DNA from 2 places in the Streptomyces sp. NPDC007205 genome. Region 1 is predicted to be linked to the other one. Evidence: riboswitches for the same ligand, from Rfam matches in the RefSeq annotation. Region 1 holds a riboswitch; the other holds the start of a gene.
The links. Region 1 has a riboswitch for cyclic di-AMP ahead of ABZ624_RS27525 (transglycosylase family protein). Riboswitches for the same ligand answer to the same signal wherever they lie in the genome.
Positions count from the first base shown of each region.

Region 2: another riboswitch for cyclic di-AMP. It lies ahead of ABZ624_RS26945 (transglycosylase SLT domain-containing protein); the one in region 1 lies ahead of ABZ624_RS27525 (transglycosylase family protein).

Region 1 is NZ_JBEYEW010000019.1:43,924-51,653, reverse strand. Features, by position in the region: gene ABZ624_RS27550 (NAD(P)/FAD-dependent oxidoreductase) at 1-960, opposite strand, end outside; gene ABZ624_RS27545 (Ppx/GppA phosphatase family protein) at 1,405-2,346, opposite strand; gene ABZ624_RS27540 (DUF501 domain-containing protein) at 2,343-2,879, opposite strand; gene ABZ624_RS27535 (septum formation initiator family protein) at 2,932-3,408, opposite strand; gene eno (phosphopyruvate hydratase) at 3,525-4,811, opposite strand; gene ABZ624_RS27525 (transglycosylase family protein) at 5,157-5,873, opposite strand; cyclic di-AMP (ydaO/yuaA leader) riboswitch at 5,878-6,051, opposite strand; gene ABZ624_RS27520 (transglycosylase family protein) at 6,234-7,361, opposite strand; gene ABZ624_RS27515 (cytochrome P450) at 7,512-7,730, opposite strand, start outside.
Region 2 is NZ_JBEYEW010000018.1:77,401-85,130, reverse strand. Features, by position in the region: gene ABZ624_RS26955 (FAD-dependent oxidoreductase) at 1-929, shown strand, start outside; gene ABZ624_RS26950 (HAD family hydrolase) at 1,202-2,014, shown strand; gene ABZ624_RS26945 (transglycosylase SLT domain-containing protein) at 2,076-2,564, opposite strand; cyclic di-AMP (ydaO/yuaA leader) riboswitch at 2,570-2,742, opposite strand; gene ABZ624_RS26940 (polyprenyl synthetase family protein) at 3,323-4,333, shown strand; gene ABZ624_RS26935 (DUF2092 domain-containing protein) at 4,687-5,892, shown strand; gene ABZ624_RS26930 (ABC transporter ATP-binding protein) at 6,001-7,008, shown strand; gene ABZ624_RS26925 (ABC transporter permease) at 6,995-7,730, shown strand, end outside.

The sequences.
Region 1 (7,730 bases):
GCCCGCCTTGCGGCCGACGAGGTCCGGGACCTGGGCGTTGTCACCGGCGGCCCAGATGTAGTCCGTGCCCTTGACCTGGAGCGTGGGCTCGCAGTCGACGTGGCCGCGCGGGCCGAGCGGCAGCCCGAAGCGGGAGAGCGCCGGGTTCGGCTTGACGCCGGCCGTCCACACGATCGTGTTGGAGTCGACCTCCAGGCCGTTCTTCAGCACGACGTGACCGTCGACGCAGGAGTCCATGGAGGTGGAGAGGTAGATCTCCACACCGCGGCCCTCGAGGTGCTCCTTGCCGTACTGGCCGAGCTTGGGGCCGACCTCGGGAAGGATCTTGTCGGCGGCGTCGACGAGGATGAAGCGCATGTCCTCGCGGGACACGTTCTTGTAGTACTTGGCCGCGTCCCGGGCCAGGTCCTCGACCTCGCCGATGGTCTCCGCGCCCGCGAAGCCACCGCCGATGAAGACGAAGGTGAGCGCCTTGCGGCGGATCTCCTCGTCGTTGGTCGAGTCGGCCTTGTCGAGCTGCTCGAGGACGTGGTTGCGCAGGCCGATGGACTCCTCGATGCCCTTCATGCCGATGCCCTGCTCGGCGAGGCCGGGGATCGGGAAGGTGCGGGAGACCGCGCCCATCGCGATGACGAGGTAGTCGAAGGGCAGCTCGTACGCCTCGCCCACCAGCGGGGCGATCGTGGCGACCTTGCGGTCCTGGTCGATGGTGGTGACCCGGCCGGTGAGGACCTCCGCCTTGGGCAGCACGCGTCGCAGCGGGACGACGACGTGGCGAGGGGAGATGTTGCCGGCGGCGGCTTCGGGCAGGAAGGGCTGGTAGGTCATGTACGACCGGGGGTCGACGACCGTGACGGTCGCCTCGCCGTAGCGCATCTTCTTGAGAATGCGCCGAGCTGCGTACAGGCCTACGTACCCACCGCCTACTACGAGGATCCTGGGACGCTCCGTGGTGCTCATGCCATCGAGTATCCACCCGCCTCGGAGGGGTCGCTCGTGCGCCCCTTCACAAGGTCTGACACACCCTGTGCTACACTCCGCGGCTCGCGTGACGCAGATCATGGCGGCCGAGGGGAACCGCAGCACTCTCGGAGCCGTTGTCAATGCCGCGTGAGCTGCCTCTCTCGCCGACGACCGAGCATGTGAGCCGTTCGCAACACCCCTGTCGGCACGCGATCCGAAGGTGCGGTACGACCTTCATCTGAACATGTTCAAAGGGCTCTTCGCCCCCTGGAAGGGCCCAGGGGAACCCTTCCGCGCCCCGACCGGGCCGAATTCCTTGTGAAGAACTTCACGAACTTTTCCGGGGCGGTCGCGACGGAGGGGCCCATAGGGCCCCTCGCTCCCGCTCAAACGTTATCCGTCCTGCTCAGCAGGCGACTACCCATGAGTAACAAAAGAGAGCTACGCCACCGACCACGCGATGCCGTCGAGGATGTCGTGTTCGCTGACGACGACCTCCTCGGCGCCGACCCGCTCCATGATCGCGAGCAGGACCAGGGCGCCCGCGCCGATGACGTCGACCCGGCCGGGGTGCATCGACGGGATCGCGGCACGCTCGGCGTGCGTGGAGCGCAGCAGCCACTCGGTGATCTCGCGGACACGGTCGCGGGAGATCCGGGAGTGGTGGATGCGCGCGGAGTCGTACTCGGGCAGTTCCTGGGCGATCGCGGAGACGGTGGTGACCGAGCCGGCCAGACCCACCAGGGTGTGCGCCTCGCGCAGCGGGACCGTCCGCTCCGCGAGGTCCAGGGCGGCCTCGATGTCGGCCCTCATGGCGGCGATCTGCTCCTCGGTGGGCGGGTCGGCGACCTCGCCGCCCCGCACCAGATGACGTTCCGTCATCCGCACGCAGCCGACGTCCACCGACCGCGCCGCCCGGACGTGGTCGTCACCGACGACGAACTCGGTGGAGCCGCCGCCGATGTCCACGACGAGATAGGGCCGGGTGAGGTCCTGCCGCCCCGTCAGTTCCCTGGTCGCGCCGGTGAAGGAGAACTCGGCCTCCTGGTCGCCGGTGATGACCTCCGGCTCGACCCCGAGGATGTCCAGCACGCCGCGCACGAAGTCGTCCCGGTTCTCGGCGTCGCGGGAGGCGGAGGTGGCCACGAAGCGCAGGCGCTCGGCACCGTGCTCCTTGATCACGGCCGCGTACTCACGGCAGGCCGCGAACGTGCGCTCCAGCGCCTCGGGGGCGAGCCGGCCGGTGCGGTCGACGCCCTGGCCGAGCCGCACGATCGTCATGCGGCGGTCCAGTTCGACGAGTTCGCCGGTCCGGGGATGCACATCGGCGACCAGCAGACGGATGGAGTTCGTACCGCAGTCGACGGCGGCGACGCGCGTCACTTCCGGTCCCCCTCGGTGTGTTCGAGCGTCACACAGGCACCCTTGCTCCACCACTGAGGCAGCATGGCGAGCGCCTCGTCGCCGAGCGGGTTCACGCCGGGGCCGGCGGCCAGCGAGTGGGCCACCAGGACGTGCAGGCACTTGACCCGGTCCGGCATGCCGCCCGCGCTCGGGAAGCCCTTCAGCTCGTCGATCCGGTCCCGGCGCCGGATGTAGTCCTCGTGCGCGGCCCGGTAGGCGGCGGCCAGCTCGGGGTCCGTCTGCAGCCGCTCGGTCATCTCCTTCATCACGCCGTTCGCCTCCAGCGTGCCGATGGCGGAGGACGCCTTCGGGCACGTGAGGTAGTACAGCGTCGGGAAGGGCGTGCCGTCGGGCAGCCGCGGCGCGGTCTCCACGACGTCCGGCTGACCGCACGGGCAGCGGTGCGCGATGGCCCGCAGGCCCCGCGGCGGGCGGCCGAGCTGCTGCTTGAAGGCCTCGACGTCCGCGTCGGTGGGGTCGGTGCGCGGAGTGGGCGGCGGGGGCGATTCCATGACTGCTCTTCGAAGCTTTCTGTCGGTTACGGCCGAAGGCCGGCGTTACTGCTCACTGGTCGGAGGCGTCGGACTTGTCGACGCCGTCCCAGACGTTCGCGTACCAGGGCCGGTGGGCGGCCCCGAGGTCGCCACGGGACTGCTGGGCCGCGCCCGGGTCGACGACCACGTACCCGGTCTCGCCGGGCTTCACATAGTGCAGCCGGCGCCGGATCTGCTGCTCGGCGTAGGAGTCGTCCTGCCAGCGTGCCTTGAGGTCGCGCAGCTGCTCGACCCGCTTGCGGGCCTGCTCCTGCTGCCGCTGGAGGTCGGCGATCTCCGCGCGCTGGGAGACGTACTGCCGCATCGGGTAGGCGAGCGCGACGATCATCGAGCACAGCACCAGCGCGAGCAGCGCCGCCCGGCCGGTGAGCCGGGAGCGGCGGGCCTGCCGTTTGGTCTGGGAGCGGTAGACCCGGGCCGCCGTCTGCTCGCCGAGCAGCCGCAGCCTGGTCGCGGTGGAGAAACGGTCCCGGTCCCTCACGGCCATGTGGCTCTCCCGCCTCCCCTTGCCCTGCGCTTCACACGTGCGTACGTCCCCGGACACGGTACGGGACCGGGTCCGGGGACGTACGTATGACTGGCTAAGACTTAGCCCAGGTTGCGTCAGCCCTTGAAGCGCGGGAACGCGCTGCGGCCCGCGTACACCGCGGCGTCGTCGAGGATCTCCTCGATGCGGAGCAGCTGGTTGTACTTGGCGACGCGCTCGGAGCGGGCCGGGGCGCCGGTCTTGATCTGGCCGCAGTTGGTGGCGACGGCCAGGTCGGCGATGGTGACGTCCTCGGTCTCGCCGGAGCGGTGGGACATCATGCACTTGAAGCCGCTGCGCTGGGCCAGCTCGACGGCGTCCAGGGTCTCGGTCAGCGAGCCGATCTGGTTCACCTTGACGAGCAGGGCGTTGGCGGTGCCCTCCTCGATGCCGCGGGCCAGGCGCTCGGGGTTGGTGACGAACAGGTCGTCGCCGACCAGCTGGACCTTGTCGCCCAGACGGTCGGTGATGACCTTCCAGCCGGCCCAGTCGTCCTCGAACAGCGGGTCCTCGATGGAGACGAGCGGGTAGGCCGCCACGAGCTCCTCGTAGTACTCCGTCATCTCGGCGGCGGAGCGCTCCTTGCCCTCGAAGAGGTACTTGCCGTCCTTGTAGAACTCGGAGGCGGCCACGTCGAGCGCGAGGGCGATCTGCTCGCCGGGCGCGTAACCGGCTTCCTTGATCGCTTCGAGGATGAGGTCGAGGGCCTCGCGGTTGGAGCCGAGGTTCGGGGCGAAGCCGCCCTCGTCGCCGAGGCCGGTGGACAGGCCCTTGTTCTTCAGGACCTTCTTGAGGGTGTGGTACACCTCGGTGCCCCAGCGCAGGGCCTCGGAGAAGGACTCCGCGCCGATCGGGGCGATCATGAACTCCTGGATGTCCACGTTGGAGTCCGCGTGCGAGCCGCCGTTGAGGATGTTCATCATCGGCACCGGCAGCAGGTGCGCGTTCGGGCCGCCGAGGTAGCGGAAGAGGGGGAGGTCGGACGCCTCGGAGGCGGCGTGGGCGACGGCGAGGGAGACGCCGAGGATGGCGTTGGCGCCGAGGGAGCCCTTGTTGTCGGTGGCGTCCAGGTCGAACATGGCCTGGTCGATCAGGCGCTGCTCGGTGGCGTCGTAGCCGACCAGCTCCGGGCCGATCTGCTCGATGACGGCGAGGACAGCCTTCTCGACGCCCTTGCCCTGGTAACGGTTGGGGTCACCGTCGCGCAGCTCGATGGCCTCGAAGGCGCCGGTCGAGGCGCCGGACGGGACGGCGGCACGACCCGTGCTGCCGTCGTCGAGGCCGACCTCGACCTCGACCGTGGGGTTGCCTCGGGAGTCCAGGATTTCCCGGGCTACGACGACGTCGATGGACGGCACGAGCATCTCCTTCTTGGATGTGACGCTGGAAGTGCGGGGCTTGCTGCCTTACGGCTGTGCCTTGCGACTAGAGCCTAACCGTCTCCGGGGGATCGGCCACCGACCGACCGCCCCGTGGACGGGGAGGGGCACACAGACGGTACCCATTGTTCATGGGCGGAACAAAGGGTGGGTGCAGGGGGCACGTAGAAAAGGCGGGGCACGCAGAAACGGCGGGGCACACCGAAGAGGCGGGGCACACCGAAGAGGCGGGGGGCGCACAGAAAAGACCCCGCCCCGGCGCGTACGGGGGAACACGCGCCGGGGCGGGGAGCCCGTGGGGACGGGGGCGGACCCGAGGACTGCCGCCGCTTACTTCAGGTGCAGCTGCTGGCCCGGGTAGATGAGGTTCGCGTCCTCGACGATGTCCTTGTTCAGCTCGAAGAGCTTCTGCCAGCCGCCCTGGACGTGGTGCTCGACGGCGATGGAGCTGAGGGTGTCGCCCTTGACGACCTTGTACTCGCCGTCGCCCTTCTTGACCTTCTTGCCGGTCGGGGTGGTGACGGTCTTGCTCGCGGACGGAGCCGTGCGCTCGGCGGAGCGGGAGGCGGCCTGCTGGTCGGAGCGCGTGGTGGTGCTGGGCGCGGTGCTCTTCGACGAGGTGGTGTTCGAGGACGTGGTGTTCGAGGAGGTGCTGGGCGCAGAGCCGTTGTAGGCGGCGCCCGACAGGCCCGTGCCGCAGACCGGCCAGGCGCCCTTGCCCTGCGCGGCGAGGACCTTCTCGGCGACGGCTATCTGCTGCGCCTGGGTGGCCTGGTTGGCCTGCGGGGCATAGGCGGTGCCGCCGTACGCGGCCCAGGTGGAGGCGGAGAACTGCAGACCGCCGTAGTAGCCGTTGCCGGTGTTGATGGACCAGTTGCCGCCCGACTCGCACTGGGCGACCGCGTCCCACTCGGAGGCGGTGGCGGCGGAGGCGTTGCCGACCGCCATCAGCGGGGCGGCGACGGCGGCGCCGGTGACACCGGCGAGCGTGATGGCGCGGACGGCCTTGGACGGACGACGGTGCTTGCCCTTGCCGGAGAACAGCATGGATCAATCCCCTCACCGACGCCTGCGAGGTGAGCTGTCGGGTTCGGGCCGGTTGAGTTGCCCGGCCGCGCACTCGCTTTCGCGAGGCGCGGCTTCACCCCCAGCCGGTACCGGCGTGAACCGCCGGGCCCGGCACTTACCTTGGGTCCCCCGCTCCTGCCCACGGCGCTTGACGCGACGACTGTTCCCGGGCAACCGCTGGCAGGATTCGGCGTTGCGGCCGCCGGGGCTCGTGGTGACGAGCGGTCCTGACCGTAGACACGTGATCGAGGGAATTTCAAAGACGATCAGGGCTTCTGAGACTCATCCCACACTTTCACCGAATCGGACATCAGCGGCGAAAGGGGGCGTCAACTGCCGCTAGTTTCCGCCCTTTTCGGCACCGACTTCCAGGGTCTGACCGGCGGTGATGTGGTTCGGGTCGGCACCGATGACGCTCTTGTTCCCGTCGTAGAGCGCATGCCACCCGCCGGCGACGCCCAGGGAGTCGGCGATGGAGGCCAGGGTGTCCCCCTCACGCACGGTGTAGGCGTCCGTCGCGCGGCCGGCGTGACGGCCGGAAGAGGGGGCATTCTGACCGTTTGTCACGCTTTCGTCCGCACTGCCGCCCCGGTGGCGTCCGCCGCTGCCGAGCGCGCCGGTGTCGACCAGGCTCCAAGAACCGGCGGACTGCTGGTAATTGTCCGATTCGTCGGTACCGGGGGTTGCCGTCGGTGAGCTGCCATCGCCCTGCGAGCCGCCACCGTCGGAGGAACCGGTCTTGTCGGGCTTGTCGGACTTGGGGGTACCGGTTCCAGCGGAGCCCCCGGGCGCCTCCGGGGTCTTCGTGGCGTGGTGGCTCTGGTGCGGAGACGGCGTGGCGCCCGAGTCCGACGGGGAGCCGGAGGCAGCCGGACCCGAGGAGGCCGAGCCGGAGGAATCCGAACCGGAGGCCGAGTTGGAGGTCGAGTCGGAGCCGGAGTCGGAACCAGAGCCGGATGCGGACGAATCCGGCAGACCGGACGGGTCGGAGCTGTCGGCCGAGCCGGAGGTGTCCCCGGAGCCGCCCGTGTCACCCGACCCGCCGGTGCCGCCGGGGCCGCCGACGCCGGTGTCGACGTCGACCGAACCGGAGTCGGAGGTCAGGCCGGAGAGGACGGCGCAGGTGGCCCACCGCTTGGTGCCCTGGTCGGCCAGGATCTTCTCGGCGACGGCTATCTGCTGCGAGCGGCTGGCCTGGTCGGCGCTGTCGGCGTACTGCGTGCCGCCGTACTTGCCCCAGTCGTCCTGCGAGATCTGCAGGCCGCCGTAGTAGCCGTTCCCGGTGTCCGCGCTCCACGAACCGCCGCTCTCGCACTCGGCGACCTTGTCCCAGGTGGTGCCGTCGGCCGCGTGGGCGCTCGCCGCGCCGAGCAGCGGGATGGCGATGGCGGAGCCGGTCACTCCGGCCGCGACGAGGAGGGCCGGAGCCTGACGGGGGCGACGGTGACGACCGTTCCCGGAGAGCATGCGGAAGCCTTTCGTGCGACAGCAGGACCGGCGCGGCGCACTGAAACCCTTCGCCACGCTGATGGGTGAACGTATCGGCAGACGATCACTTGTCACAAGTTAATGCCGCGCAGATCACGTGAAGATCACAAAGTTGAACGCCCTTCACGTTCACCGTCGCCCGGCTGTTCCGGCGGCCGGCGTGAACTCGACGGGCAGGGTGCGCAGGCCGCGCATGATGAGCCCGCCACGCCAGCGCAACTCGTCCGGGTCCACGGCGAGCCGCAGGTCCGGCAGCCGGGTGAGCAGGGTGGCGAGCGCGGTCTGGCCCTCCAGCCGGGCGAGCGGCGCGCCGAGGCAGTAGTGGATGCCGTGGCCGTAGCCGAGGTG
Region 2 (7,730 bases), on a different contig from region 1:
CCTACGGCGAGTGGTTCCAGCAGAAGCTGGTCCCCGGCCTGGAGCGGGTGCGGGTCGTCTCCGTGGACCGCGACAAGAGCGGCGGCTTGGAACTGAAGCTGGACTCCGGTGAGACGTTCACCGCGCGCGCCGTCGTCGTCGCCACCGGACTGTCGGGCCTGGCGCACCTCCCGGCGGAGCTGGCGGGGGCCGCGGCCGACGGACCGGCGGCCACGGGCCCGGTCTCGCACAGCTCCCAGCACCACGACCTGAGCCGTTTCGCCGGCAGGGAGCTGATCGTGGTCGGCGCCGGGCAGTCCGCACTGGAGACGGCGGCGCTTGCCGCCGAGGCGGGGGCACGCGTGCGTGTCGTCGCGCGCGGCCGGGGCCGGGTCGCCTTCGGCGCCCCGCCCTGGGACCAGCCGAAGCTGCGCCCCGAGTCCCCGTTCGGCCGGGCATGGTCGCTGTGGGCGTTCAGCTACTACCCGCACCCCTACCGCTATCTGCCCGAGGCCACCCGCCACTTCCTGGTCCGCAGGGTCCTCGGCCCGCTCGGCGCCTGGTGGCTGCGCGAGCGCTTCCAGAGCGCCGTGCTGGTCCAGGACGTGGAGCGGGTCGTGGGCGCCGAGGCGCCGGACGGCACCCCCGTCCTCACCGTCCGCACCCACGGCGGCCGTAGCGAGCGGCTCACCGCCGACCACGTCATCGCCGCCACCGGCTACCGCGTCGACATCGCGGCGATGGACTTCCTCGGCCACGAACTGCGCACCCGGCTCGCCGTGAGCCGTGGCACGCCCAAGCTCGGCCCCGGCTACGTCTCCTCCGTCCCAGGGCTGTATTTCACGGGTCTGCCGGCGGCGGCGTCGTACGGCCCCGTGATGCGCTTCGTCTGCGGTACGGAGTTCGCCTCTCCGCGCCTGACGAAACACCTCGCGGCGACCCACGGCTGAAGCCTCCGGGAAGACGGCGGCACGGGCCTGCCGGCGGCGTCGCTCCAGGGCGTCCGGCAGGACGGGGTGCCGCAGGAGCGGGTGGAGATCGTCGGGCTCCGGGCCGGCCGAGCGGAGGACCCGGCGAAGTCGCCGACCACTACGACGAGAAGCAGGTGGCGCGTGCGTACCTCCACCGAGGAGGTGGTGCGCACCACTTGGGGCTGACCAGTACGCAAGTACGCAGGACGACAAGATGAGTCGGCGAGGCGAGGTATCCGTATTCTCTGATCATGGCAGCCTCCCCCGCGTACGCTCTGATCGCCACCGACCTGGACGGAACGCTGCTGCGCGGCGACGACACGGTCTCCGACCGGTCGCTCGCCGCGCTCGCGCGGGCGGCGCGGGCCGGAGTCCGGCACCTGGTGGTGACGGGCCGCCCGGCCCCGCGGGTACGGCCTCTGCTCGAACACCTCGGCTGCACGGGGCTCGCGGTGTGCGGGCAGGGCGCGCAGGTCTACGACGCCGTGTCCGGCCGTCTGTTGTGGTCGGTCCGGCTGGACCGGGAACTGGCCGAGACCGCGCTCGGCAAGATCGAGGCTGAGGTGGGGCAGGTCTACGCGGCCGTGGACCAGGACGGTGTCGACGGGCTCACGCTCATCGAGCCCGGCTATCTGATGCCGCACCCGACCCTGCCCGCGGTAAGGGTCGGCCGGCGCGACGACCTGTGGTGCGAGCCCATCAGCAAGGTGCTGTTGCGCCATGCCGACCTGTCCGACGACGAGTTGGCGGCGGTCGCGCGCGCGGTGGTGGGCTCACTGGCGACGGTCACCATGTCGGGGCCGGGAACCGTGGAGCTGCAGCCGTCCGGGGTGACCAAGGCGACCGGCCTCGCGCTGGCCGCCGAGCGGCTCGGGATCGCCGCAAGGGAGGCTCTGGCGTTCGGCGACATGCCGAACGACATCCCGATGTTCGACTGGGCCGGACACGGGGTCGCCATGGCCAACGCGCACCCCGAACTCAAGGCGGTGGCCGACGAGATCACCCTGTCGAACGAGGACGACGGCATCGCCGTCGTCCTCGAACGACTGTTTCCGGCCGGCTGACCGGCACCGACCGACTGACCGGCCTATCAGTAGGTGTCTGTCCTGCCGGTCCGCGGAGCTGTCAGTACGCGCCGAAGACGTTGTCGATCGACCCGTACCGCTTGGCCGCGTAGTTGCAGGCGGCGGTGATGTTCGCGACCGGGTCGTAGATGTTGAAGGACGTTCCGGCCACGTGGTACGCGTTGAACGTCGGGTCGATGACCTGGAGCAGGCCCTTGGACGGGATGCCCGCGGCGGCGTTGGAGTCCCACAGGTTGATGGCGCTGGGGTTGCCGGAGGACTCCCGCATGACGTTGCGGTAGATGCCGTTGTAGCTGCCGGGGATGCCCTTCTGGGCCATGATCGCGAGGGACTCGCGGATCCAGCCGTCGAGGGTGTTCGGGTAACCGGCGGGGGTGGTGGAGACCGTGGTGGCGGCCGGGGTCGCTGCGGAGGCGCTGGTCGCCCCGATGAGCGGCAGGGCGAGGACGGCGGCACCGGTGCCGGCGGCGGCGAGGGCGCGGACGAGGCGGTTGTTCCGGGTACGGCGGTGCTGAGCGGCAGCAGGCATGGGGAAGTTCCTCTCCGACGCCTGCGAGGTGAGCTGTCGGGTTCGGGCGGGGAGGTGCCCGGCCGTGCCCGGGAAGGCACGGCTTCACCCCAAGCCGTTCCGGTGCGACGTGTGCCGTCCGGTCCGGCGAGTTACCTGGGTCCCCCGCTCCTGCCATAGGAATGAGTCCGTGGATGGTTATGCGGGCGGTGGCAGGATTCGGCGTCCGCCCGACGGCCCGGAACGTATGCGAGAGCACATGTCGGGAACAAGTACCGGATTCACACAACGTCCTATTTGACCTTGATCTATGCCCTATGAGGTGCTTGATCCTTTGCGGTTGCCAAGCCTCAACTCGCCAGCGGGGCAAGGGGGCAAGGGGGGATCGGCGGGGGTGGGGTGCCGGTGGACGCCAGTGACTCAACTCACGAAATGACAAAGTACTTCAAGTCGGACATGGGGGATTCGAGTGGGTCGGCTGGATGGCGGAACCCGTGACCCGGCACCCGTCGTCGCCCTGGGGGCGCAGGCGTTGCTGCGCTCGCCTCTCGACTCGCCCCTTCAGTCATGACAAAGCGGACAGAGTTCTGTTAAGTCGATAAATATACGTTCATTTCACATGATCAAAAACATTCCGGTCCTGACCTGATACCTCCCAGGCTGGACCGGTGGGCGCTATCGGTGATCGAAAGAGGACCGGATACGCTGACGAGTGATGGCAGCGACCTATCGACAAACCGTGTAATCGCCAGCAGACACCAGCAGACAGGAGACCCCTCGTGACCGTCGTCGGGCCGTTCGGGCTGAGCGTGCGGGACCAGGCTCTGGAAGCCGATGTCCAGGCCGGATTGACGGCTGTCGAGGAAGGCTTGCTCGAGGCCACCAAGAGCGAGGTGCCGTTCATCACGGGGGCCGCGCAGCACCTCGTGCGGGCCGGCGGGAAGCGGTTCAGGCCGCTGCTCGTGATGCTCGCGGCCCAGTTCGGCGACCCCTATGCGCCGGGAGTCGTGCCGTCGGCCGTGGTCGTGGAGCTGACCCACCTGGCCACGCTGTACCACGACGACGTCATGGACGAGGCGGCCGTACGGCGTGGCGTGGACAGCGCCAACACGCGCTGGGGCAACTCGGTCGCGGTCCTCACCGGCGACTTCCTCTTCGCCCGGGCCTCCCAGATCCTTGCCGACCTCGGTCCCGAGGCCGTCCGGGTCCAGGCCCTCGCGTTCGAGCGGCTGGTCACGGGTCAGATCCTGGAGACCGCCGGTCCCTCCGACGGCCGCGACCCGGTCGAGCACTACCTGGACGTGCTCGGCGGCAAGACGGGCTCGCTGGTGGCGGTGTCGTGCCGGTTCGGCGCGATGATGTCCGGCGCCGACGAGACGGTCGTCGACGTGCTCACCCAGTACGGCGAGCGGCTCGGCGTCGCCTTCCAGCTCGCCGACGACGTCCTGGACATCGCCTCCGACTCGCACGAGTCCGGCAAGACCCCCGGCACCGACCTGCGCGAGGGCATTCCGACGCTCCCGGTGCTGCGGCTGCGCGAGCGGGCGGCCCGGCTGGCGCTGCCCGAGGACATCGCGCTGTGCCGGCTGCTGGACTCCGACCTCAGCGACGACGCCCGGCACGCCGAGGCGCTGGCCGCGCTGCGCGCCCACCCCGCGCTGGAGCAGGCCCGTCGGGACACCATCCGGTATGCGGAGGAGGCTCGCGCCGCGCTGGCGCCGCTGCGGGAGTGCGACGCCAAGGCGGCGCTGATGGAGCTGTGCGACGCGGTGGTGCACCGCGCCGGCTGACCCCGGCCGTCCGCGCGAGCCACGCCGCGCGGCAGCGACCGGCCGTACGGCCCCTGTGCGACCCGTACGGCCCAGCGGCACGGCCTGGTGCGATACCCAACCCGCAGACGTCCGTGCCCCCGTACGGCCCCCTCCGTTCCGGTGAGACCCCTACGGGTCGGGGGAGCCGCTGCCCCTACGTGTCATACCGCAGGCGTACACGGAGTTGGCTCCGTGGTCTGACGCTTCTTCATGGCCGATTTGGTGAGATGGACACCACGGACATCACCACTCCTCACCGATTCGGGTGAGAATGGCGGCTCTGGTGGACCAACGTGAGGACAGCCGCCGCCGACGACGGAGGTAAGGCACACATGGCACCGTACGAAACCGACGACGCGGTGGACGCCGCGCAGGAGGAAGCTCCGCGCGGCGGACGCCGCAAGGCCGCCCGCTACGCGGTCCCGGTCGCGGTGGTGGGGGTGGCGGCGGCCACGATCGGGCTGGTCCCGGCGCTCGCCGCCTCCGGTGACCCCGACCTGCCCAGGATCACCGCACAACAGCTCATCGAGAAGATCGCCAAGTCGGACGTGCAGCAGCTGTCCGGCACCGTGCGGACCAGCACCGACCTCGGCCTGCCCAACCTGGGCGGCCTGGAGAACAGCCTGGCCTCGGGGGCGGCCAGGGGCTCCGGCGGCGGCTCCTCCGCCGACCCGCAGTCCCGGCTCACCTCGCTGGTCTCCGGCACGCACACGCTGCGCGTCGCCGCGGACGGCCCGCAGAAGCAGAAGCTGTCGCTGCTGGAGAGCGGCTCCGAGTACAGCCTCATCCACAACGGCACGGACGTGTGGGGCTACGACAGCAGGAGCAACGAGGTCTACCACGGCACCTCGGCCGACTCCGGCAAAGACCACAGGGCCGAGCCCCCGGCCACCCCCAAGGACTTCGCCGACGAGGCGCTGAAGTCGGTGGACGACACCACGTCCGTCACCGTCGACGGCACCGAGCAGGTCGCCGGCCGTGACGCCTACAAGCTGCTGATCAAGCCCCGGCAGTCCGGCACCACGGTCGGCGCGATCAGCATCGCCGTCGACGCGAAGACGGGCATGCCGCTGAAGTTCACGCTGACCCCGAAGAGCGGCGGCGCCGCCGTCCTCGACGCGGGCTTCACGCAGGTCTCCTTCGCGAAGCCGGACGCCTCTACCTTCGCCTTCACCCCGCCCAAGGGCGCGAAGGTGACGGAGGGGAAGAAGGAGAAGAAGGAGCCCGCGGCGCGGCAGCACGCGCCGAAGCCGGGCGAGTTCGGCAAGGGCCTCGGCGGCACCGCCGTCCTCGGCAAGGGCTGGACGTCCATCGCCACCTTCGACACCGGCGCCAAGGGCGGCCTGCCGAACGGCTCCAAGGCCGGTGACCTCGGCGGCTTCCTCGGCTCGCTCGGCGACAAGGTCTCCGGCAAGTTCGGCAAGGGCACCGTCTTCTCCACCCGGCTGGTCAACGCCCTGATCACCGACAACGGCAAGGTCTACGTCGGCACGGTGACCAAGGACGCCCTGGTCAAGGCGGCGAACACGGGAAAGTAGCCCCTTTCGGGCACCACGAGCCGTGACTGCACGTTGACCCTTTCGGGGTCTTTGGGGACTTGGGGGTCGTGGGGTCTTCGAAGGGCAGGACGAATCGAGGGGGAGCCGATGGACGAACCGTCCGCCACGGAGCGGGAGACCGGGGAATCGGGGGACGCGGAGCGGCGTGCCCCGGCCCGGGCGGAGACAGACGTCATCGTCACCCGCGGCCTCACCAAGCGCTACCGCGGCGGACAGCTCGCCGTCGACCGCCTCGACCTGACCGTCCCGGCGGGCAGCGTCTTCGGCTTCCTCGGCCCGAACGGCTCCGGCAAGACCACCACCATCCGCATGCTGATGGGTCTGATCGAGCCGACGGCGGGCACGGCCCGCGTGCTGGGCCGCCCGATGCCCCGGGCGGCCCGTGCCGTCCTCCCGCAGGTCGGCGCGCTCATCGAGGGCCCCGCCCTGTACGGCTTCCTCTCCGGCCGGGAGAACCTGCTGCGCTACGACGCCGCCGACCCGACCGCCGACCCTCGCACCCGGCGCGCCCGCGTCGCCGCCGCCCTGGACCGGGTGGGCCTCACGGCGGCCGCGGGCAAGAAGGCGAAGGCGTACTCGCTCGGCATGAAACAGCGCCTCGGCCTGGCTGCAGCGCTGCTCCAGTCACGCCGGCTGCTGGTCCTGGACGAGCCCACCAACGGCCTGGATCCGCAGGGCATGCGCGAGATCCGCACCCTGATCCGGGAGCTGGCCGCCGACGGCACGACCGTCTTCCTCTCCTCCCACCTTCTGGACGAGATCGAGCAGGTCTGCACCCACGCGGCGGTCATGGCGCGGGGGCGGCTCGTCACCCAGGGCGCGGTGGCCGACCTGGCGGCCGGGGCGCGGGGCCGGCTGGTGGTGACCACCCCGGATCCGGCCGAGGCGGCCCGGGTGCTGAAGGAGCAGGGCGTCGGGGACGTCGTCGCGGACGGCGACCGGGTCGGCGGCGAACCACCCGCACGCGACCTCGCCGAGGTGAACGCGGCCCTGGTCGCGGCGGGGGTGCGGGTCCGGGGCCTCACGGTCGAACGGGCCTCGCTGGAAGACGCGTTCGTGGCGCTGACGGGGGAGGGCTTCGATGTCGCGGGCTGAGACGACTGCGGCGACCGCCGTACGGCGGCCGAGTCCGCTGTGGACGCTCGGGCTGCTGCACAGCGAGCTGGTCACGACCCTCCGGCGCTGGCGCACGCTCGCCCTGCTCGGCGTGCTGACCGCGGTGCCGGTGCTGGTCGGGATCGCGGTGAAGATCCAGACGCGCGGCGGCGGGACGGCGGACCACAGCGGCCAGGGCCCGGCGTTCCTCACCCAGATCACCAACAACGGTCTGTTCCTTGTGTTCACGGCGCTGGCCGCGACGCTGCCGTTCTTCCTGCCGATGGCCGTCGGGGTGGTCGCGGGCGACGCGATAGCCGGCGAGGCGGCGGCGGGCACTCTGCGCTATCTGCTGGTCGCCCCGGCCGGCCGTACGCGGCTGCTGCTCACCAAGTACGCGACTGTGATGGCCTTCTGTCTGCTGGCCACCCTGGTCGTCGCCGTCTCCGCTCTGATCGTCGGCGCGCTGCTCTTCCCGCTGGGCGACCTGACGACCATCTCCGGCACCCGGATCAGCTTCGCCGAGGGCCTCGGCAGGGCCCTGCTGATCGCACTGGTGGTCGCCGCCTCACTGGTCGGCGTGGCGGCGCTGGGTCTGTTCATGTCGACGCTCACGGGCAGCGGCATCGCGGCGATGGCGACCACCGTCGGCCTGCTCATCACCGTCCAGATCTTGGACCAGATACCCCAGCTGCACGCGCTGCAGCCGTACTTCTTCCCGC